DNA from 4 places in the Paucibacter sediminis genome. Region 2 is predicted to be linked to each of the others. Evidence: predicted binding sites of a transcription regulator. Region 2 holds the regulator's gene; each other region holds the start of a gene.
What was found. The regulator FNR, encoded in region 2, switches genes on or off when oxygen is low (the NO sensors DNR and NnrR bind a similar motif). The targets are predictions, from matches to a motif close to TTGATNNNNATCAA.

Region 1 (5,673 bases), 1.5 Mb from region 2:
TGAACTCGCGCGCGCGGCCCATCAACTGGCCGCCCTGGCCCTGGCGGAAGCGCAGCAGGTAGTGGCCATGGGTGCTGCGCTCGGGTTCGTCCATCAGCATCGCCACGTCCTGGCCCAGCATCTCGTCCAGCTCGTAGCCGAACAGGCGCAGCGCCGCCGGGTTGGCGCTGCGCATGCGCCCCTCGGCATCGGTGGTGACGATGGCCACGCCGGCGGTGCTGATGATGGCCCGCAGCTGGGCCTGGCTGGTCTGCAGGGCCTGCTGGGTGCGCACCAGCTCGGTGACGTCGGCGCGTATGCCGATGGTGCCGCCCGAGGCGGTCTTGCGTTCGTAGATGCGCACCCAGCGATTGCCGGGCAGCTCCTGCAGCCAGGGCTCGCCCGGCGCGCGGTGCATCTGCATGCGCTCGGCCAGCCAGGCTTCCTCCTGGCCGATCGCCGGCGTCACCTCGCCGGCGGCGATGATGCCGCGCAGCAAGTCCTCGTAGCGCATGCCGGGCCGCCAATGCGGCGCGCTGGCCGGGTAGAGGCGCGCAAAGGCCTGGTTGTAGATCAGCAGGCGGTCGTCGGCGTCGAACATCGAGTAGGCCTCGCTGAGCGTCTCGATGCCTTCGATCAGCTCGGCGCGCTCGGCCCGGGCGGTGCGTGCGAGCGCCTCGCATTGACGCTGGGCATCGCGGGCGCGCCGCCAGCCATGGGCCAGCCAGCCCAGCGCCAGCAGCAGCGCCAGCAGCAGCCCCCAGGCCAGGCTGGCGGGCAGGTCGGCGGGGGTTACGGCGGGCGTCATGGCGGGTGCGCAGTGCGCACCGATTCTCGCCCTCGCCCCGCCGGCCCGGCCCCGGGCTAGACCCTAGCGCGTCACTGCATTCAGTGACGCGAGGCGCTCGGGCGTGCCCACGTCCTCCCAGGCCTGGGTGTAGAGCTCGGCGCTGATGCGGCGTGCGGCGATGCCCATTTCCAGGCAGGGGCGCAGCGCGGCATGTTCGCCGACGCGCACGCCCTCGAACAGGGCACGCTTGAACAGGCCCACGCAGGACCAGGTGTAGCGCGGCCCGCTGGCGTTGGGCGTGCTGGCCGCGCTGGTGGCCAGGCCCTCGGCGTCGATGCCGAAATCGCCGCCGGGCTTGTGCGGCCGGTTCGGCACCATCCACAGATGGGCCAGCATGTCGCTGCGCGCAAACGCCTCGGCGCGCGCCGCCGAGGCGCGGAAGTCCGGCAGGTGCACATCGGCCGAGGCGACCCAGAAGCTCTCGTCGCCATCGGCGCACAGCAGCGGCAGGGCCTTGGCAATGCCGCCGGCGGTCTCGAGCGCACCACCATGGTCGCGCGCCTCGTTGCTGTAATGCAGGCGCAGGCCCCAGCGGCTGCCGTCGCCCAGCTGCTGCGGGAACTGCTCGGCCAGCCAGGCGGTGTTGATGACGATGTCGCGCACGCCGGCGGCCGCCAGGGCCTCGATATGCCAGACGATCAGCAGCTTGCCGGCGACCTGCAGGAGTGGCTTGGGTTGGTGGTCGGTGAGCGGCCGCATGCGCTCGCCGCGCCCGGCCGCGAGGATGATGGCTCGCATGGGCCGGGAGTGTAGTGAGATGCGGCTCGCTAGAGCGCCGGCCCCAGCCCGATCGGCGCCGGCACGGCCGCCAGCACCTTCTGGAACAGGGCCTGGTATTCCTCGGCCGCGGCATGGCCGGTGAGCGGGTCCTGGTTGGCGGCGAAGGCCTCGTCGAGGTCGGCCCAGTCGGCCGGGCTGAGCATCTTGACCGCCAGCGGCAGGATCTCGCGCTCCTCGGTTTCCATATGCCTGAGATAGGCCGTCACATAGCGCTGCGCCATCTCCTCGAAGGCGTCGCGGCGCGCCTCGCCCATCATCTCGAAGGCCAGCAGCGCATGCTCGAGCTCGCGGATGGCGCGCTCGCCGCGGCCATGGTCCTGGTCCAGCTGGTCCAGCACCTCGCGGATTTCCGGGGCGCGTGCGCGCAGCTTGGGAAACAGCAGCTCGCTCTCCTTGGGGTGGTGCAGGCGCTCGGGGAATTCGTCCACATAGAACAGCATCGCGCGCAGGGCGTGGAAGTCCGGCAGGCTGTTGTGGCGGCGGTGCTCGGCCAGCAGCAGCGGGATGGAGCGCAGCATCGCGGCGAGGGCGCGGTGCTCGTCGCGGATCACGGTGAGGGTCAGGGCTTGCATGGTCTTGTCTCCGTTCTATGCCAGAGGTTGAAGCCTAGCGGGCCGTGACGCATTGCTCTGGATCAAGATTGGCGCCGCCGCGGACGCACGTAAAATGCCGGGTTTTCCCCCGCAACTCCATCCCGCACACACCATGGCCGATACCGCTGCCCGCAACACCACCCTGATGGCCAACGCCATTCGCGCATTGGCCATGGACGCCGTGCAGCAGGCCAATTCCGGCCACCCGGGCGCCCCCATGGGCATGGCCGAGATCGCGGTGGCGCTGTGGAACCGCCACCTGCGCCACAACCCGGCCAATCCGCAATGGGCCGACCGCGACCGCTTCGTGCTCTCCAACGGCCATGGCTCGATGCTGATCTATGCGCTGCTGCACCTGACCGGCTACGCGCTGCCGATCGAGGAGCTGAAGGCCTTCCGCCAGCTGCACAGCAAGACCCCGGGCCACCCCGAGGTGGGCATCACCCCCGGCGTCGAGACCACCACCGGCCCGCTGGGCCAGGGCATCACCAATGCCGTGGGTCTGGCCCTGGCCGAGAAGATGCTGGCCAAGGAATTCAACCGTGAAGGCCACGACATCGTCGGCCACCACACCTACGCCTTCCTGGGCGACGGCTGCCTGATGGAGGGTATCAGCCACGAGGCCTGCGCCCTGGCCGGCGCCTGGAAGCTCAACAAGCTGATCGCGATCTACGACGACAACGGCATCTCGATCGATGGCCAGGTCGCGCCCTGGTTCATCGACAACACCGCCCAGCGTTTCGAGGCCTATGGCTGGAACGTGATCGGCCCGGTGGACGGCCACGATGTGGAGTCGGTCGACACCGCCATCAGCCTGGCCAAGATGAGCACGGACATGCCGACGCTGATCATCGCCAAGACCACCATCGGCAAGGGCTCCCCGAACCGCGCCGGCACCGCCAAGGCGCACGGCGAGGCCCTGGGTGGCGAGGAGATCAAGCTCACCCGCGAGGCGCTGGGCTGGGCCCATGAGCCCTTCGTGATCCCGCAGGAGGTGTATGCCGACTGGGATGCCAAGGCCACCGGCGCCACGCTGGAGGCCGCCTGGGACGAGCGTTTCGACGCCTATGCCACGGCCCACCCCGAGCTGGCCGCCGAGTTCCAGCGCCGCATGGCCGGCGTGCTGCCCGCCAACTTCGCGCAGACCGCGGTGGATGCGGTGATCGCCGCCCATGGCAAGGCCGAGACCGTGGCCAGCCGCAAGGCCAGCCAGCTGGCGCTGGAGGCCTTCACCGCCGCCGTGCCCGAGCTGCTGGGCGGCTCGGCCGACCTGACCGGCTCCAACCTCACCAACACCAAGAGCACCCCGGCCTTCCGCCTGGAGGCCGATGGTTCCTCGAACGGCGGCCGCCACATCAACTACGGCGTGCGCGAGTTCGGCATGGCCGCCATCATGAACGGCGTGGCCCTGCATGGCGGCTACATCCCCTACGGCGGCACCTTCCTGACCTTCAGCGACTACAGCCGCAATGCCATCCGCATGGCCGCGCTGATGAAGCAGCGCGTCATCCATGTGTTCACGCACGACTCCATCGGTCTGGGCGAAGACGGCCCGACCCACCAGTCGATCGAGCATGTGGCCTCGCTGCGCCTGATCCCGGGCCTGGACGTCTGGCGCCCCGCCGACACCACCGAGACCGTGGTGGCCTGGACCATGGCGATCGGCAATGCCCAGCGCCCCAGCGTGCTGGCGCTGTCGCGTCAGAACCTGCCCTATGCGCCCAAGACCGCGGTGGACGACATCGCCAAGGGCGGCTATGTGCTGGCCGAGCCCAAGGAAGTGGGCGTGAAGGGCAAGGCCCGCGCCGTCATCATCGCCACCGGCTCCGAGGTGCAGCTGGCCCTGCGTGCGCAGGAGCTGCTGGCGCTGGACGGCATCGGCGTGCGCGTGGTCTCGATGCCCTCGACGAATGTGTTCGACCGCCAGGACGCCGCCTACAAGAAGGCCGTGCTGCCCGCCGGTCTGCCGCGCATCGCGGTGGAAATGGGCGTCACCGACGGCTGGTGGAAGTACGGCTGTGCCGCCGTGGTGGGCATCGACACCTACGGCGAATCGGCGCCGGCGCCGGTGCTGTTCAAGCACTTCGGGTTCAGCGCGGAAAACGTGGTGGACACCGTCAAGGTGGCGCTGGGCGTGGCCAAGCTGAAGGTCAAGAAGAGCAAGTGATATGACGGGGGTGCCAGCGGCACCCCTTTTGCATAGGTTCGACGGTTTTTGTTTTCTTTTCTCTCAAGGAGACTCACGTGACGATCAAGATCGGTATCAACGGCTTCGGCCGCATCGGCCGCATGGTGTTCCGCGCTGCCATCGCCAACTTCAAGGAAATCGAAGTGGTCGGCATCAACGACCTGCTCGAGCCCGACTACCTGGCCTACATGCTCAAGTACGACAGCGTGCACGGCAAGTTCGAGGGTGAGGTCTCGGTCGAGGGCAACACCCTGGTGGTGAACGGCAAGCAGATCCGCCTGACGCAGGAGCGCGATCCCTCCAACCTGAAGTGGAACGAGGTCGGCGCTGACATCGTGGTCGAGGCTACCGGCCTGTTCCTGGACAAGGCCGGTGCCGAGAAGCACCTGGCCGCGGGCGCCAAGAAGGTGGTGATGTCGGCTCCCTCCAAGGACGACACCCCGATGTTCGTGTTCGGCGTGAACGACAAGAGCTACGCCGGCCAGGCCATCATCTCCAACGCCTCGTGCACCACCAACTGCCTGGCCCCCGTGGCCAAGGTGCTGAACGACAAGTGGGGCATCAAGCGCGGCCTGATGACCACCGTGCACGCCGCCACCGCCACCCAGAAGACCGTGGACGGCCCCAGCAACAAGGACTGGCGCGGCGGCCGCGGCATTCTGGAAAACATCATCCCCTCGAGCACCGGCGCCGCCAAGGCCGTGGGCGTGGTGATCCCCGAGCTCAACAAGAAGCTCACCGGTATGAGCTTCCGCGTGCCCACCTCCGACGTGTCGGTGGTGGACCTGACGGTGGAACTGAACAGCCCCGCCACCTATGCCGAGATCTGCGCCGAAATGAAGGCACAGAGCCAGGGCGCCATGAAGGGCGTGCTGGGCTACACCGAAGACAAGGTGGTGGCCACCGACTTCCGTGGTGACGCCCGCACCTCCATCTTCGACGCCGACGCCGGCATCGCGCTGGACGGCACCTTCGTCAAGCTGGTGTCCTGGTACGACAACGAGTGGGGCTACTCGAACAAGGTGCTCGAGATGGTGCGCGTGATCGCGAAGTAATCGCGCTGCCATCGCGATGAGAAGGCCCCGCTTGCGGGGCCTTTTTCGTGTCCGCGACTGGCTTGTTTTTTTTGCGTTTCTTTACGGCTGCGGAAATGGGCCCGACGCCTACACTGGGCCGGATAGCCATGCGTCTGGAGATCCTGCCGTGAAGACCTTTCGTCGAATCCTTGCCGCCAGCGCCTTGCTGGCCGGCCTGAGCCTCGCCGCCGTTTTTTCGCCGCTGCC
Region 2 (5,673 bases):
TCGTCGGTCTGCGGCTTCTCGGGGAAGTCGGGGATCTTGTAGCCCTTGCCCTGCAGCTCCTTGATGGCGGCCTTCAGCTGCGCGACCGAGGCGCTGATATTGGGCAGCTTGATGATGTTGGCCTCGGGCCTTAAGGTCAGCTTGCCAAGTTCGGCCAGGTGGTCGGGCGCGCGCTGCGCCTCGCTCAGGGCTTCGGGGAACTGGCCCAGGACGCGGCCGGCGACGGAGATGTCGCTGGTCTCGACATGCACGCCGGCGGGCGCCGTGAAGGCGCGCACGATGGGCAGGAAGGACGCGGTCGCCAACAGCGGCGCCTCGTCGGTCAGGGTGTAGATGATGGTCGGTTGCTGAGTAGTCATGAGGTATCCAGATCGGCCCATCAAAGAGGCCCGCGGGGTGGTCGATTAGAGCGGTGATTCTAGGGCAGGTGCGCCGGCCGGCGAGCCAAGTCTTATAGAAGTCTTGGCCTTGATCAGTTTCTCAGCTGGGCAGGCCGCAGAGGGCGGCAACCTGCAACCAGACGCCATGACCCAGGGCCCATCCGGAGGCGGCGATCAGCGCCAGGCCGGCCAGGCGCACGGCCCAGGCCATGCCTTGCGCACCCAGGGCTTTCAGCAGCAGGCCGGGGCCCAGCGCCAGGCCCGCTCCGGAGCCGGCTGCAAAGGCCATCATCACCAGGGCGCCGGCCGCAGCGCCGCTGGCCAGGCCCGCGGTCAGCAGGGCCGATTGCAGCAGCCCACAGGGCCAGGCCACCCAGGCCAGGCCGACCAGCCCGGATCGAGCCGGGGCCGACAGCACCACCCGCCCTGCCCCGGGCATGGCGAGCGTTGCCACGTTGACCTGGCGGCCGATCTGACCCAGCCAGGCCGGCTGCCTGGCAAACACCAGCAGGTACAGGCCCAGCAAGAGGGCCGCGGCATGCACGAGCAGCCACAGCGGCCGCAGCCAGGCCGCCGCACTGCCGATCCAGGCCAGCGCGCCCACACTGGCCGCCACCACGGCGCCGCCAAGCCCATAGCCCAGCATGCGGCCGAGCTGGAACGCGCCCGCCGCACCTCGCCCAGCTCTGCCGCAAGCAGCGGCCGTCGGGCCACACATGGCCAGACAATGGGGAGTGCCGGCCAGGCCCATCAGCAGGGCCGAGCCGGCAAGTGCGAGATCCAACATGGGGTCAGATGATGCGCGAAAACTTGGCGCGCGTCTGGTCGGCGCTCAGGTAGCGATCGAACACCATGGCCACGGCGCGCACAAAGTACCAGCCCATGGCGGTGACCTGGATCGCGCTGGGCTCCACCACCACCAGGCCGGTATCGGCCATGGCGCGCAGGCGCTCCAGCTCGGGGCCGAAGTAGTCCTGCACCTTGATCAGATGCGCCAGCTCGATGGACTCGAACTCCACCCGCCCCTGGCACATCAGCGCCATGATCATGGCGCGCCGCACCAGGTCGTCGCGCGACAGGGCCAGGCCGCGCTCGATCGGCAGCTGGCCATGGGCCAGCGCGTCGTAGTACTCGGGCAGGGTCTTGGCATTCTGGCTGTAGGTGGCGCCGATGCGGCCGATGGCGGAAACGCCCAGGCCGATCAGGTCGCAATCGGGCTGGGTGCTGTAGCCCTGGAAGTTGCGGTGCAACCGGCCCTGGCGCTTGGCCACCGCCAGGCTGTCGTTGGGCAGGGCAAAATGGTCCATGCCGATATAGGTGTAGCCGTGCCCGACAAAGCCGCCGAGCGCGCCCGACAGCATGTGCAGCTTGTCGGCCGCCACCGGCAGCAGTGCGGCGTCGATGCGGCGCTGCGGCTTGAAGCGCTGCGGCAGATGGGCGTAGCCATACAGCGCGATGCGGTCCGGCTTGAGTGCCGCCACCTGGGCGATGGTGCGGGCGAAGGACTCGGGCGTCTGCTGCGGCAGGCCGTAGATCAGGTCCACATTGGTGGATTCGAAGCCCAGGGCACGCGCCTGGATCATCAGCGCTTCCACGCTCTCGTAGCTCTGCATGCGATGCACGGCCTTCTGCACCGCCGGGTCGAAGTCCTGCACGCCAAAGCTCAGGCGATTGAAGCCCAGGCCGCGCAGATGCTGTAGGCGCTCGTTGGTGACGGTGCGCGGGTCCACCTCGATCGAGATCTCGGCACCGGGCGCGAGCTTGAAGCGGCTGCGAATGTCGTCCATCAGGCGCGTCAGCTCCGCATCGCTGAGGAAGGTCGGTGAACCGCCACCCAGATGCAGCTGCGACACCGACTGGGTGCGTCCGAGATCCGCCAGGGTCAGGTCCATCTCCGTGACCAGCGCGTCCAGGTATTCGGCCGCCTTCTCATGGTGCTTGGTAATGACCTTGTTGCAAGCGCAGTAGTAGCAGACCGACTCGCAAAAGGGGATGTGCACATAGATGGACAGCGGCGCGCCGCCCCCCACCACGCCGCCCTGGGCCCGCTGTTGCAGGGCCTGACGGTATTGGGTGGTGGTAAAGGCCTCGACGAAACGGTCGGCAGTCGGGTAGGAGGTGTAGCGCGGCCCGGAAACGTCAAAGCGGCGCAACACGTCTTCGGTGATGCCTGGCAGGGGTTCAGCGACTCTTGGTTCCATGGACCGTACTGTGCCAAGCCCGTTGACAGGGCGTTTGACTTGGGTCAATCTTGCAGCGCGAGCATAGAGAAAGAATGGCGTCAATCTTGAGGAGCATCATGTTCAACTCTATGCACACAGGCACGCCATCGGGTGCGGAATCCGCCCCAGCTCCGGGCCCAGCCACCATAATTCGCCACATGAATGCCAACCACGCCATCAAGATCGAGCCCTTCAAGGTAGCTTGTTCCAGCTGCAACCTGCGGGAGTTGTGCTTGCCCGTCGGCCTATCCAAGGGTGACCTGGATCAACTGGACGCCCTGGTGGCCACACGCCGCAATGTCGAACGCGGCGACACGCTGTTCCGTACCGGGGACTCCTTCCAGTCGCTTTATGCGGTGCGCACCGGTTTCTTCAAGACCTGCGTGTCGTCCGAAGACGGGCGCGACCAGGTCACCGGCTTCCAGATGGCCGGCGAGTTGCTGGGGCTGGACGGCATCAGCAATGACCGCCACAGCTGCGACGCCGTGGCCCTGGAGGACTCGCAGGTCTGCGTGATTCCCTACAGCCAGCTGGAAGAGCTGTCGCGCGAATTCACCGATCTGCAGCATCAGTTCCACAAGATCATGAGCCGCGAAATCGTGCGCGACCATGGCGTGATGCTGCTCTTGGGCAGCATGCGCGCCGAGGAGCGCCTGGCGGCCTTCCTGCTCAACCTGACCCAGCGCCTGCAGGCGCGCGGCTTCTCGGCCTCGGCCCTGGTGCTGCGCATGACGCGCGAGGAAATCGGCAGCTATCTGGGCCTGAAGCTGGAGACGGTCAGCCGCACCTTCTCGAAGTTCCAGGAAGACGGCCTGCTGGAAGTGAAGCAGCGCCAGATCCGCATCATGGATCAGCCGGGGCTGCAGAAGCTGGTCAACAGCACCACCTGCTGAGCCCGGCCGCAAAGCCTCAAACGCCCGCCCAGGCCCGCTACTGAGGCGGGCTTTTTTGTTGCTGGGCCAGGTACAGTGACATCGCCGATGCGGCGCTGATGAGCAGCCAGAAGATCAGGAAGCTGAGCGTGTAGATGGCGGCGCGCGGCAGCGCCATCGGGGCCGCGCCGAACCAGCTCAGATCGCTGGGGTCCACCACCGCGAACACCAGCGCCACGGTCACGCCGGCCATGAAGAAGGACGGCCAGAGGATGAACATGGCCGAACGCACCAGCCCCGGCCGGTCACCTGGCCTGCGCTCAATACCTGCATCGTCCCCTGCTGCGTCCCCTGCTTCACCCATACGCGCCCCCTCGGCTTGTGAGTCTGCTGCGTCAGTGGCCGCCCGTCGCCGCATGGTTGCGGGCCTTCATGGCGGGCTGCAGGGCCGCGCCCTGCTCTTCCGCACTGTCGGCCGACAGGCGGGCTTTGGTCTCGATCACCGGATCCGGGAAACGGATCGCCAGCGTCAGCGTGGCGATGCAGGCGACGATCACCACCGACGGGCCGCCCACCACCAGCCACATCATGCGTTCGCGCCACCAGGGGGCGGGCTTGTCGGCCGGGGTCAGGTCTTGCTGCTTGCTCATGGCGTGCTCTTTCGGATGAATGGGCCGCCGCTCAACGCGGCAGCACAAAGGTTGATTTTTCCATCAGACTGCCGGCGTCGGTGCCCGGGCTGGCGAGGCGGCGGATCTCGAACTGGATCGGATGGGCGCCGGCGCCCTCGCTGGCCGCGACCTCGGGCGGCACGCGCAGCGCCACCGAGATCCAGCGCGCCTCGGCGGGTCCGACCGCGACGACGTCCACCGCGGGCTGCATGCGCAGGCCCAGCAGGCCGGAGGCCGTCAGCGTGAAACGCTGCTCCTGCTCGGTGGCATTCATGATCTGCAGGCGGTAGACGTTTTCCACATAGCCGTCCTCGACCTGCCGTGCCAGCGAGGCGCGGTCGCGCACCACGTCCACCTTGAAGGTGGTGCGCAGCGCGATGCTGGCCATCAGGGCCGCGCTGATGACGAAAAGGATGGCGGTATAGATCAGCACGCGCGGGCGGAACATGCGCGCCAGCAGTTGGCTGCGCGTCAGGTGCTGGGACAGCCCGTTCTGGGTGTCGTAGCGCACCAGGCCGCGCGCATAGCCCATCTTGTCCATCACGCCGTTGCACACATCGACACAGGCGGCGCAGCCGATGCACTCGTATTGCAGGCCCTTGCGGATATCGATGCCGGTGGGGCAGACATGCACGCAGAGATTGCAGTCGATGCAGGCGCCGAGCCCGAGCTGCTTCGGGTCCGCCTTGCGCCCGCGCGCGCCGCGCGGCTCGCCGCGCTCGGCGTCGTAGCTGATGATCAGCGTGTCCTTGTCGAACATGGCGCTCTGGAAGCGCGCATAGGGGCACATGTATTTGCAGACCTGCTCGCGCATATAGCCTGCATTGCCGTAGGTGGCAAAACCGTAGAACAGCACCCAGAACCATTCCCAGGGCCCGAAGCTCAGGGCCAGGGCCTCGCTGCCCAGCAGCTTGATGGGCGTGAAGTAGCCGACAAAGGTAAAGCCGGTCCACAGGCCCAGGCTCAGCCAGACCAGCTGCTTGCCGCCCTTGCGCGCCAGCTTCTCGGCGTTCCAGGGGCCGGCGTCAAGCCGCATGCGTGCGGCGCGATCGCCCTCGAAGCGCTGCTCCACCCACATGAAGATCTCGGTGTAGACGGTCTGCGGGCAGGCATAGCCGCACCACAGCCGCCCCGCCACCGCGGTGAAGAGAAACAGCGCATAGGCCGAGATCAGCAGGATCCCGGTCAGGAAGATGAAGTCCTGCGGATACAGGACCAGTTCGAAGATATAGAAACGGCGCGCGCCCAGGTCGAAGAGCACGGCCTGGCGGCCGTTCCAGTTCAACCAGGGCAGGCCGTAGAACAGCAGCTGCGTGATCCAGACCAGGCTCCAGCGCCAGGTCGCAAACCAGCCCGTGACGGCGCGGGGGTAGATCTTCTTCTGTGCCTGATAGAGCGAAACCATCTCCACGGCGGCATCACCACCGCTCTGGCTGGGCTGGGTCGTGGCGCTGGCTTCGCTGCTCATCAGTTGCTGCTTTTCTGCTACTTCTTACTTGGCGGCCACGGCCGTGGTTTGCGACAGGCT
Region 3 (5,673 bases), 660 kb from region 2:
TACGGCCTGTTCTTCGGCAATGTGGTGCTGCTGCCGCTATGGCTGCAGCAATGGATGGCCTACACCGCCACCGACGCGGGCATGGCGCTGGCGCCGGTGGGCCTGCTGGCCATCCTGCTCTCGCCGGTGGTGGGCCGCCATGTGGGGGTGCGCGACCCGCGCTGGATGGCCACCTTCGCCTTCGTGATGTTCGCGGTGGTGCTGAGCATGCGCGCCAACTTCACCACGCAGACGGACTTCGCCACCATCATGATCCCGACCGTGCTGCAGGGCGCGGCGCTGGCCTTCTTCTTCATTCCGCTCACCACGCTGACGCTGGCCGGCATCACGCCCGACCGCATCGCGGCGGCGGCCGGCCTGTCGAACTTCGTGCGCATCACCGCCGGCGCCATGGGCACCTCGATCTCCACCACGCTGTGGGAAAACCGCGCGGCCCTGCATCACCATCATCTGGCCGAGCGCCTGGCGCAGGGCGATCTGGTAGCCGGCGAATCGATTTCGCGCCTGCAGGCCTTGGGCATGGCGCCGCAGCAGGCTCTCGCCTATATCAACCGGCTGATCGATCAGCAGGCCTTCACGCGCGCCGCCGACGACATCTTCCTGGCCTCCGCCTTCATCTTCCTGCTGCTGATCGGCGGCGTCTGGCTCACCAAGCGTCCGCCACGCCTGGGTGCGGCGGGGCCGGTGGATGCGGGTGGGGCGCATTGATCGATCCAGGCGCGGCCGGCAGGTGATGTAGGCCCTGCGACGGTACTACTTCGAAGAACTCGCGCCTCCAGCGCACGGTCGAAGCGGCGCAGGCTGGTGGGCACGAGGCCCCTCTTGCGGTGCCGAGCCGCGCAGCCGAACCGGGTTGCGCATCGCTCCAGGCGATGCGTCGAGCGCGCCTTGTTTGAGCACCGAGCACAGTTGGCCGCCGCAGGCGGACAACGGCCCGCAGGGGTGCGAGGGCGAGTTGCGCGCGAGTCCCGGTTTGGCGAGCAGCGAGGGGAGCCTGAACGCAGTGAAGGCCGCCGCATCTGGGGCCGAGTGCCCGCCAGCCTGGGCCGCCGCGCGGACGGCACCAGCAGCGCCCCTCGTCACAAATTCGCCGCAAACAGCCTGCGAATGAACAGATCCTTGAAGCTCGATGCCTGGTCCAGCCCCAGCCGCTCCAGGTAGGCGGGCGGCACCGGCCGCTCGCCTGTGAGGCTCTTGAGAATCATCGGCAACAGCTGTAGCGGATGCTGGCTGGCATGCTTGAGCTTCTTGAGCGCGCGCACGATGGTGATCTCGTCCTCGCTGAGATCGGTGCCGAAGGGGAAGTCGGGCAGCACGCCCTCGTTGCGCCAGGGTCGCAGCTTCTCGCGCAGCATCTCGGGCCGGTTGTTGCGGTAGCGCTCGGGCAGCTGGTAGTCGGCCTCCAGCTTGCCATGCGCCTTGGCCTCGGCGATGAGTTGGTCCTGGAAGCGCGAGTCGGCGATTGCCAGCAGGCGTTTCACGATCTCGCCATCGGTCTGGCCGCGCAGATCGGCCACGCCGTACTCGGTGATGGCGATGTCGCGCAGATGGCGCGGGATGGTGATGTTGCCGTAGCTCCAGACGATCGAGCTGGTGAGGCCATGCTGGTTCTCATGCGTGGCACGCAGCATCAGGATGGAACGCGCATCCGGCAGCGCATGGCCCATCGCGACGAAGTTGTACTGGCCGCCCACGCCCGACACCATCTGGCCCGAGTCCAGCCCGTCCGACGAGGCCGCGCCCAAGAGGGTCAGCTTCATGGTGGTGTTGAAGAGGCGCGCATCGCGGCGCTGGGCACGCTTGAGGCGCTCGCAGCCCAGCGCATCGCCATAGAGCTGGTTGATGTAGGCGATGCGGGTCATCGAGATGCGCTCGCGCTGCGCCTCGGGCAGCTCGCGCAGGCGCTGATAAAAGTCGCGCGGGCCCAGGAAGAAGCCGCCATGCATGATGGTGGCATGCAGCCAGCGTTCGCCCAGCGCCGCGGCAACGCGGCCGTCGTCCAGCGCCGTGCCCGCCGGCACGCGGCCGGGCTGCAGCGCGCCGAGTTGCTCCAGGTAGGCGATATCTGGCGCCGTTAGCTCTGCGGCGATGCGGCCGCGCTCGGCCAGCGCCCGCAGCACCGCCAGGTCGGGGCGCGTGCCCACGCGGCCGGCGTTGGCCAGCTCCTGCAGGTCGGCGTCGTCGTAGACCTCGCGGCGTATCAGGCCGGCGTCGATCAGGCGCATGAAGCCGTTGACGAACATTTCCGAGCAGCCGTAGAGGCCCTGGGCAAAGCCGCCCAGCTCGCGACCCGCCAGCCCCTCGGCGCCGTCGGCGCAAAGCGCGCCGAGGATGCTGCGATAGGCCTCGGGCTGGCGGTCACGCACGATCAGGCCCTGCGCCACCGCGTCGCCCAGCGAGCCGATGCCGATCTGCAGCGTGCCGCCGTCCAGTACCAGGCTGGAGGCATGCAGGCCGATGGCGTAGTCGGCCCAGCTGATGGAGGCATTCGGCGGGCCGAACAGTTCATGGTTGGCCGCGGGGCAGCGCAGCAGCAGGTCCACCCGATCGAGCGGCCACAGCGCCGTGCCGGCCATGAAGGGCAGGCGCTCGTTCACCACCGCCACCTTCAGCAGCGGCCGGCCGGCGGCCGCCATGCGCTCGATCAGCTCCTGGGTCACGTCGGGGTTGCAGGACATCGAGAGCTGCAGCCCGCCGGCGGCGTTCTCGCGCAGCGCCACCGCCTGGGCGATCACGTTCACGCCCTGGGCCATCATGTCGCGCGCCACGAAGCTGTAGTTGGTGCAGACGAAGCCCTGCTGTGACGCGTCGTTGTTGAGGTAGTCACCGGTCTTGAAGAAGAACTCGTGCACCTCGATGTTCGGCGGCAGGGCCTGGGCGCGCGCCGCCTTCACATAGTCGAGGTCGGGGTAGTCGCCGAACACGCGCTCCAGCAGGGGCCCCAGGAAATGCTGCTCCAGCTCCGACTTGCCCACCGGCCGTTCCAGCGAGAGCGCGGTGAAGATCTTGAGCCGCCGCGCCGGTGTGGCAGCGATGCGACGATAGAGCGCGTTGACCCAGGGGTTGGGCTTGCCCAGGCCCAGCGGGATCGCCAGCACGATCTCGCCCGGGATGCGTTCCAGCACCGCGTCCACCGCGGCCTCCAGCTCGGTCAGCGTCTGCATGTCCATTTCATGTCTCCTGCTTGGTTCTTCTGCCTACTTCTTGTGCCTATAAGGCAGTGTCGGCGCAGTCGGCCCGGCCGGACTTGATTTTGGCCAAGTCAAGCGCGCGCACCGCGGCCCCCGGGGCCCATCCCCCATTCCGGGGACGCGCGTCGCCAGCCCGGGCAAGCTGTGCTGCAATGGCTGCGCGGTCCACCCACTTTCCCTTCATGCTGTTCAACGAGATCGACACGCCACGCTGGCTGCCCCTGCTGGGGCAATGGATCCAGCGCTTGGGCCTGCTGCGCACCTGGGCGCTGCTGTGCGCCGGCGCGCTGCTGCTGTGCCTGGGGCTGGCCGGCCTGCTGCTGGCGGGGCCGACCGGCCACCTCACCGCCGCCCTGGTGGCCAGCGGCATGGCGGCGGCCTGCGCCGCGTTGTGCGGCTACCTGCTGCTGCGCCTGGTCCAGCATATCGACAGCACGCAACGCGGGGTGCTGCGCCACGCCACCGAAGACCCGCTCACCGGCACGCTGAACCGCCGCTACTTCCTCGAACTGGTGGAGCGCGAATGGTCGCGGGCGCGCCGCTACGACATGTCTTGCGCGCTGCTGCTGATGGATGTGGACCATTTCAAGCGCGTCAACGAACGCTTCGGCCACCGCTGCGGCGACCAGGTGCTGCGCGAGATCGCCGCGGCCAGCGTCGAAACCCTGCGCCACGCCGACGTGCTGGCGCGTTTCGGCGGCGAGGAGTTCATCGTGTTCCTGCCGCACACCGACCCGCTCGGCGCGCTGGACGTGGCCGAGCGCATGCGCGAGCGCGTGGAGGCGCTGCAGCTGGCCTGGAACGGCGCAGAGCTGCGCGTCAGCGTCAGCCTGGGCGTGGCGGCGCTGCATCCCGAGCACCTGACGCTGGATCAGCTGATCCACGACGCCGACGATGCGCTGGCTGTGGCAAAGTCCGCGGGCCGCAATTGCGTGCGCGCTGGCGCCGGGCTGCTGCCCGGCAAGCCCAGCATGATGAACAACAACAACTGACGCCCATTCCCCATGCAGATGCTTGACGCCGCGGCCACCGCGGCCCGCTTGCCCTATGCCCGCCTGATGCCCGCCGTGGCCCAGGCCATGCTGGACCTGCGCGCCGGCCGCATCCACAGCTGCCCGCGCGCCGTGCTGCCGCTGCCCGAGGGCGGCAGCTACCTGGCCATGCCCTGCACCGATGCGCAATACGCGATCAGCAAGCTGGTCTCGGTGACGCCGGCCAACCAGGCCCTGGGCCTGCCTACCATCCAGGGCCTGGTGCTGGCAAGCGATGCCCGCAACGGCAGCCCGCTGGCCCTGCTGCATGGCGGCACGGTGACGGCGCGCCGCACCGCCGCGGTGAGCCTGCTGGGCATCGAACGCCTGCTCGGCCGCGCCCCGCAAGACCTGACCCTGGTGGGCACGGGCGGCCAGGCCTGGTCGCATGCGCTGGCGCTGCTGGAGGTCTGGCCGGGCCTGCGCCTGCGCATCAAGGGGCGCAGCGCGGCGCCCGGCTTCGTGCAGCGGCTGGCCGCACAGGGCCTGACGGCCTGCGTCTGGCAGGAGGGCGACGGCTATGGCGATTGCGCGCTCGCCGCCACCACCTCGCTGAGCGCGGTGCTGCCCGAGGATCTGGCACCCGAGACCCTGATCGTCGGCATCGGCAGCTTCCGCCCCGACATGGCCGAGCTGCCCGCCACCCAGGTGCGGGCGCGCCAGCTCTTCGTGGACGATCCCGAGGGCGCCCGGCACGAGGCCGGCGACCTGCTGCAGGCCGGCGTGGACTGGTCGCGCGTGCATGGCCTGGCCGAGCTGCTCGCGGGCGAGGTGAGGGCGCAGGGGCCCTTGCTCTACAAGACCGTGGGCCAGGCCGCCTGGGACATGGCGGCGGTGCGCTGCGCGCTTTCGGATTTCTGTGGCACTACGCTTGGGCGTTAGTATTCGTTGCAGTTGCTACTGCCAGCTGCCTCAAATGTCGAACCTCATCTCTGATATGAATGTAGGTCGCTTGCTGGCCATATTTGCCTTGTTGATCAATCAGTCGGTGTATGCGCTTGCTGGAGAATGCCTCGAGCGAACCTGGGAAGGCACTGTGGGCGGTCTTCCGGTGACGATGCGCTTTGAGACCATTTACCCAGACGACAAGCTGGCCGGAAGGTACTACTACAGTGAAAACGTCAATGATCTGCTACTGATGCCTTTGGGCGAGCAATCTGGACGTTGGGCGGAAATCGACCCGATGGGCAGGCAGACAGGAGTGTTGACACTGAGCTGCACCGAAGCCCGCCTCAGTGGCGAATGGAAGTCCGGAGATGGGAGACGACGTTTACCCGTGCTCGCACGCGCGCGCGCGGGGCTGGACTATCAGGCCCGACGCATGGCTGCCTTGCGATGGTCTGTACTTGCGGTTCCTGAGCCTAACGGCGAAGGCCGCGACTTGCTTCAGCCTTTCGGTCTTGAAGCGCTTGGGGTAACAGGCTTGCGCTTGCATGGCCATTCCGTTGGGG
Region 4 (5,673 bases), 1.2 Mb from region 2:
GCCGCCGATGCCGCCAACCAGGATGTCACGGGCCGCTTCGGCGTCGGCATCACCGGCGCCAATGTGCGCTGGCCGAATGGCCGCCTGCCCTACGAGATCGATCCCACGCTGCCCAACCAGGCGCGCGTCACCGACGCGATCGCGCATTGGGAGGCGAACACCGCGATCCGCTTTGTGCTGCGCACCGCCGGCAATGCCGCCTCCTTCCCGGACTTCGTGCGCTTCGTGCCGGGCGGCGGCTGCTCGTCCATGGTGGGGCGGCGCGGTGGACAGCAGAACATCACGCTGGGCAGCGGCTGCACCACCGGCAATGCCATCCACGAGATCGGCCACACCGTGGGCCTGTGGCATGAGCAGAGCCGCGAGGACCGCGACGCGCGCGTGCAGATCGTCTGGGCCAATATCGACCCGGCGATGTCGCACAACTTCGACCAGCACATCGCCGATGGCGACGATATCGGTGCCTACGATTTCGGCTCGGTGATGCACTATCCGGCGAATGCCTTCTCGGTGAACGGGCAGAACACCATCGTGCCGCGCAGCGCGCTGCCGGCCGGCGTGGTGATGGGGCAGCGCAGCGGCCTGTCGGCCGGCGACATCGCGGCGGTGCAGGCCATGTACCCCGGCATCGGCAGCACCACCAAGGAGGTGCAGAAGGACCCGATCAGCGACGTCACCATCAAGGAAGTGCGCAAGGATGTGGCGGCCGATCCCACCATCAAGGAGGTGCGCAAGGACCCGACCTCGGACGTGACGCTCAAGGAGGTGCGCAAGGACCCGATCAGCGACCCGACCGTCAAGGAGGTGCGCAAGGATCCGGTGCGCGACCCCATCCCGACGCGCAAGGAGGTGGCGCTGGACAACCCGCGCATCCCCATCCCGATCCCGCGGCCCGGGCCGCTGCGCGGCCCCTTCGACCCCTCGGCCACGCCCTATGTGCTGGCCTCCGGCAGCCGCTATGCGGGCGACAGCGGCGACGCGCTGGCCGAGGCCGCGGCGCAGCTGGAGCAGCTCGCCGAAGCGCATACCCAGGCCCAGCAGGAGGCCGATGCGCTGGCCGAGGCCTACGAGCAGGCGCTGCAGCATTGGCTCAGCCTGCAGGGCGGAGACGGCGCGTGAGGGCGTGCATGAGGGCGGCGCGCGCATGATCGTCGTCGTCTCCTACGAGGGCGAGGATCACAGCGACGCGGTCTGTGCCTGCCTGCAGCGCGCCGGCCGGGAGCTGCTGCGCATCGACCTGGCCGACTTCCCGGTGCGCAACCGCATCGCGCTGCGCTGGCGCGATGGCGCGGCGCCGCAGTACCTGCTGGAGATCGCCGGCCGCGAAGTGGATCTGGCCGCTGCCCGCGTGGTGTGGTGGCGGCGCGTGCGCGGCTTCGATGTCGATCCCGCCATCCTGCGCGGCCAGCACCGCGCCTTTGCCAGCAGCGAGACCGGCCAGGCCGTGCACGGCATGCTCGACGCGCTGGGTTGCGCCTGGATGAACCCGCGCCTGGCCGACGAGGCCGCCCACCACAAGCCGCTGCAATGGACGCTGGCCCAGCAGGTCGGGCTGCAGGTGCCGGCCACCCTGGTCACCACGCGGGCCGAGGAGGCGCAGCGCTTCGTCGCCGAGCAGGGCCTGGGTCAGGTGGTGTTCAAGGCCTTCCTGGCCTCCATCGAGGAATGGCGCGAGACCCGGCTGGTGACGGCCGAGGATCTTGGCCGGCTCGACCTGCTGCGGCTGGCGCCGGTGATCTTTCAGCGCTACATCCCCGGCGTGGACCTGCGCATCACCATCGTCGGCCGGCGCCTGTTCACCACCGAGATCGACGCACGCCACACCTCCTACCCGGTGGACATGCGCATGGTGGTGGGCGAGGGGCGGGCGGCCGCGGCCCAGCTGCCGGCCGACATCGAGGCCAAGCTGCTGGCCCTGCAGGATCGCCTGGGCTTGCGCTACGGCGCCGTCGACATGCGCCGCACCGACGACGGGCAATACCTGTTCCTGGAGGTCAACCCGGCCGGACAGTGGCTGTTCGCCGAGCGCCTCAGCGGCCTGCCCATCACCCAGGCGGTGGCCGACCATCTGTGTGAGCTGGACGGGCCGGCCGCGGGGCCATGACCACCAGGCGCATCAGCGGGCAGCTGCTGCTGCCGGCCCAGACCCCGGCCGCGCAAGGCCTGCGCGTGCGCGTCGAGGTGCGCGATGTGTCGTTGCAGGACGTCGCCTCGGTGCTGGTGGCCGCCCAGGTGATGGAGGGCGTCGCGATCGCGCCGGGCCAAGGCCTGGCGTTCGAATTGATGGCCCCCGAGGTGCCGCCGGGCCGCAGCCATGCGCTGCAGGTTCGGGTGGAGCAGGGCGGTGCGTCGGCCCGCCTGCTGCTGCTCAGCACCGTGGCACAGCCGCTGCCGGCCAAGGGCGAGCTCAGCGGCCTCGAGCTGACCCTGACGCCGGCCTCATGACAGGGCTTGCGCCGCCTGCGGCATCAGCCGCTCATGCAGCGCCGCCACCCCGCCGATCAGCAGCAGCGCCGGCGACTGCACGCCCTCGGCGCGCGCCAGCGCCGGCAGCTCGCTGAGGCTGGCGCGCAGGCAGCGCTGGCCGGGCCGGCTGGCGTGGGCAATCAGGGCGGCCGGCGTGTCGGCCGGCAGGCCATGGGCGATCAAGCGCGCGCTGATGATCTCCAGACCCGCCAGGCCCATATAAATCACGACGGTCTGGTGCGGCCGCGCCAGCATCGGCCAGTCGAGCTCGACATCTTGCTCGGCGCCGGCTTGTGCATGGGCACGCAGATGGCCGGTGGCGAACACCACCGCATCGGCATGATCGCGGTGCGTCAGCGGGATGCCGGCGCAGGCCGCGGCGGCCTGCGCGGCGCTGATGCCCGGGATGGTCTGGAAGGGGATGCCGGCCGCGGCCAGGGCCTCGGCCTCCTCGCCGCCGCGGCCGAAGATATAGGGGTCGCCGCCCTTCAGGCGCAGCAGCGCGCGGCCCTCGTCGCGCACCAGGCGGATCATCAGCGCGATGATGGCCTCCTGGCTGAGATGGTGGTGGCCGCTCTGCTTGCCGACATAGACCAGCTCGGCCTCGGGATGCGCCAGCGCCAGCACCGCGGGCGAGACCAGCGCGTCGTACAGCACCAGCCTGGCCTCGGCCAGCGCGCGCGCGGCCTTCAGCGTCAGCAGCTCGGGGTCGCCGGGGCCGGCGCCCACCAGGGTCACGCTGGGGCTGTTGGCGAAGAAGCGGGGCTCGTCCAGTCGACTCATGATGTCTTGCTCCAAGGGCATGGGCCGATTGTGAAAACAGCGGGCCTGCCCCGTCCTTGAACTGGTTCAAGGACAGCTGAGCTACATCAAGCAAGCATTGGCACATCGAATCGAGAGGTGCTGCGTGATGCGTTGCAATCGGAGCTGGTGCTGGGCCTTGGCATGCTTGCCGGCGCTGCTGTGCCTGCTGCCGGGACTGGCCCTGGCGCAGGCGCCGGCCCCCACCCCGACGCCTCAGCGCCAGCAGCAGCTGCTGCGCATGCTGCAGCAGGACTGCGGCTCCTGCCATGGCATGCGCCTCACCGGCGGCCTGGGGCCGCCGATCCATGCGCAGGCCATGCGCGAACTGCCGCGCGACAGCATCGCCGCGGTGATCTACCACGGCCGCCCCGGCACGCCCATGCCACCCTGGAAATCCATGCTCAGCGCCGCGGAGGCCGAGTGGCTGGCCGGCGTGCTGCGGGGAGAGGAAGTCAAACCATGATCAACACACCCAAGTTATGGGCCGGCCTCGCCACGCTCCTGCTGGCGGCCTGTGCGCAGACACCCATCCAGGGCACCGGCGATCTGGGCCTGGTGGTGGAGCGCGCCAGCGGCAGCCTGCAGCTGCTCAACACCAGCACGCGCAGCGCGCTGGGGCGCGTGCAGGGCCTGGGCGATCTCTCGCATGCCTCGCTGGTGTATTCGCGCGATGGCGCCTACGCCTATGTGTTCGGGCGCGATGGCGCGCTCAGCAAGCTGCATCTGCCCAGCCAGCGCGTGGTGGCGCGGGTGCAGCAGAGCGGCAACTCGATCGGCGGCGCGATCTCGCAGGACGGGCGCTGGGTGGTGGCGCAGAACTACCAGCCCGGCGGCATCAAGGTCTTCGATGCGCAGGACCTCAGCCTGGTGGCCGACATCCCGGCCGAGTACGCGCCCGGCAAGCTCTCGCGCGTGGTGGGCCTGGCCGATCTGCCCGGCCAGCGTTTCATCTTCTCGCTCTTCGATGCCGACGAGATCTGGCTGGCCGACCTGAGCCAGCCGCGCGCGCCGCGCATCAGCAAGTTCAGCCACGTGGGCCACCAGCCCTATGACGCCCTCGTCACCCCGGATGGCCGCCACTACATTGCCGGCCTGTTCGGCGAGGACGGCCTGGCCATGATCGACCTCTGGGCCGCCGAGCCCAAGGTGCAGCGCATCCTGCCGGGCTATGGGCGCGGCCAGCAGCCGCTGCCGGTGTTCAAGATGCCGCATCTGCGCGGCTGGGCGGTGGCCGGGCGCCTGGCCTATCTGCCTGCCATCGGCCGCCACGAGGTGCTGGTGGTGGACACGCAGAGCTGGGCCGAAGTGGCGCGCATCCCGGTGGCCGGCCAGCCGGTGTTCGTGATGGCGCAGCCCGACGGGCGCCAGGTCTGGGTCAACTTCGCCGTGCCCGATTACGACCAGGTGCAGGTCATCGATACGCAGAGCCAGCGCGTCGTGCATGCCTTCAAGCCCGGCAAGGCGGTGCTGCACATGGAGTTCACGCCGCGCGGCGAGGCGGTGTGGATCTCGGCGCGCGACAGCGACCAGATCAGCGTCATCGACACGCGCAGCTTCGCCACCCTCGCCACGCTGCCGGCGCAGGCGCCCAGCGGCATCTTCTTCACCAGCCGCGCGCAGCGCATCGGACTATGAGCAGCCTGGACGACACCGCGCTGGACAGCCGCCTGCTGAACGACTGGCAGCAGCGCTTCCCGCTCGAACCCAGGCCCTACGAGGCGCTGGCCCAGAGCCTGGGCTGCAGCGGCGAGGATGAGGTGCTGGCCAGGCTGCGGCGGCTGCAGGCGGGCGGCAGCATCTCGCGCATCGGCGGTATCTGGAACCCCGGCGCCGGCGGCGCCGCGCTGCTGTGTGCGATGGCGGTGCCGCCGCAGCGCCTGGACGCGGTGGCGGCGCTGGTGAGCGCGCATCCGGGCGTGAACCACAACTACGAGCGCGAGCATGCCTACAACCTCTGGTTCGTGCTCACCGGCCACGACGGCGAGGCGCTGGAGCAGGCCCTGCAGGAGCTGGAGCGCCGCAGCGGCCTGCATGTGCTGCGCCTGCCCATGCAGCGCGCCTACCGCATCAATCTGGGCTTCGACCTGCAGCGGTCGGACCGGGGCGCTTGTGCCGGGCGCGCCGAAGGCGCTTGCCCTGTGGAGCGTGCCGCCGAGGGCGTCACGCGCAGCCGCGCCGTGCCGGTGGCGCGTGCCGACATGGGCTTGGCCGCCCTGGTGGAAGACGGCCTGCCGCTGCTGCAGCGCCCCTATGCGGCCTGGGCCGAGGCGCTGGGCTGGCGCGAGGACGAGGTGCTGGCGCGCCTGGCGCAATGGCTGGCGCAGGGCAGCTTGCGCCGCTTCGGCGTGGTGGTGCGCCACCACGAGCTGGGCTTTGCCGCCAATGCCATGTGCGTGTTCGACG

Region 1: a site for FNR is predicted at 2,234-2,247, ahead of PFX98_RS04855 (hemerythrin domain-containing protein). Genes of this name have one in related genera too.
Region 3: a site for FNR is predicted at 3,248-3,261, ahead of PFX98_RS19545 (acetyl-CoA hydrolase/transferase C-terminal domain-containing protein). Genes of this name have one in related genera too.
Region 4: a site for FNR is predicted at 3,326-3,339, ahead of cobA (uroporphyrinogen-III C-methyltransferase). Genes of this name have one in related genera too.

What each region holds. Positions count from the first base shown of each region.
Region 1 covers NZ_CP116346.1:1,056,885-1,062,557, reverse strand. The annotation lists gene PFX98_RS04865 (sensor domain-containing diguanylate cyclase) at 1-787, opposite strand, end outside; gene murU (N-acetylmuramate alpha-1-phosphate uridylyltransferase MurU) at 851-1,567, opposite strand; gene PFX98_RS04855 (hemerythrin domain-containing protein) at 1,597-2,181, opposite strand; gene tkt (transketolase) at 2,315-4,369, shown strand; gene gap (type I glyceraldehyde-3-phosphate dehydrogenase) at 4,447-5,445, shown strand; gene PFX98_RS04840 (S8 family serine peptidase) at 5,594-5,673, shown strand, end outside.
Region 2 covers NZ_CP116346.1:4,882,050-4,887,722, forward strand. The annotation lists gene PFX98_RS22650 (NADP-dependent isocitrate dehydrogenase) at 1-359, opposite strand, end outside; gene PFX98_RS22655 (sulfite exporter TauE/SafE family protein) at 481-1,167, opposite strand; gene hemN (oxygen-independent coproporphyrinogen III oxidase) at 1,172-2,581, opposite strand; gene fnr (fumarate/nitrate reduction transcriptional regulator Fnr) at 2,761-3,495, shown strand; gene PFX98_RS22670 (hypothetical protein) at 3,533-3,754, opposite strand; gene PFX98_RS22675 (hypothetical protein) at 3,870-4,124, opposite strand; gene ccoG (cytochrome c oxidase accessory protein CcoG) at 4,156-5,613, opposite strand; gene ccoP (cytochrome-c oxidase, cbb3-type subunit III) at 5,638-5,673, opposite strand, start outside.
Region 3 covers NZ_CP116346.1:4,221,252-4,226,924, forward strand. The annotation lists gene PFX98_RS19540 (DHA2 family efflux MFS transporter permease subunit) at 1-708, shown strand, start outside; gene PFX98_RS19545 (acetyl-CoA hydrolase/transferase C-terminal domain-containing protein) at 1,080-3,170, opposite strand; gene PFX98_RS19550 (GGDEF domain-containing protein) at 3,344-4,183, shown strand; gene PFX98_RS19555 (delta(1)-pyrroline-2-carboxylate reductase family protein) at 4,196-5,104, shown strand; gene PFX98_RS19560 (hypothetical protein) at 5,139-5,673, shown strand, end outside.
Region 4 covers NZ_CP116346.1:3,688,622-3,694,294, forward strand. The annotation lists gene legP (Dot/Icm T4SS effector Zinc-dependent metalloprotease LegP) at 1-1,119, shown strand, start outside; gene PFX98_RS17115 (MvdC/MvdD family ATP grasp protein) at 1,145-2,104, shown strand; gene PFX98_RS17120 (YbaY family lipoprotein) at 2,101-2,445, shown strand; gene cobA (uroporphyrinogen-III C-methyltransferase) at 2,440-3,249, opposite strand; gene PFX98_RS17130 (c-type cytochrome) at 3,377-3,733, shown strand; gene PFX98_RS17135 (cytochrome D1 domain-containing protein) at 3,730-4,905, shown strand; gene ahbB (siroheme decarboxylase subunit beta) at 4,902-5,673, shown strand, end outside.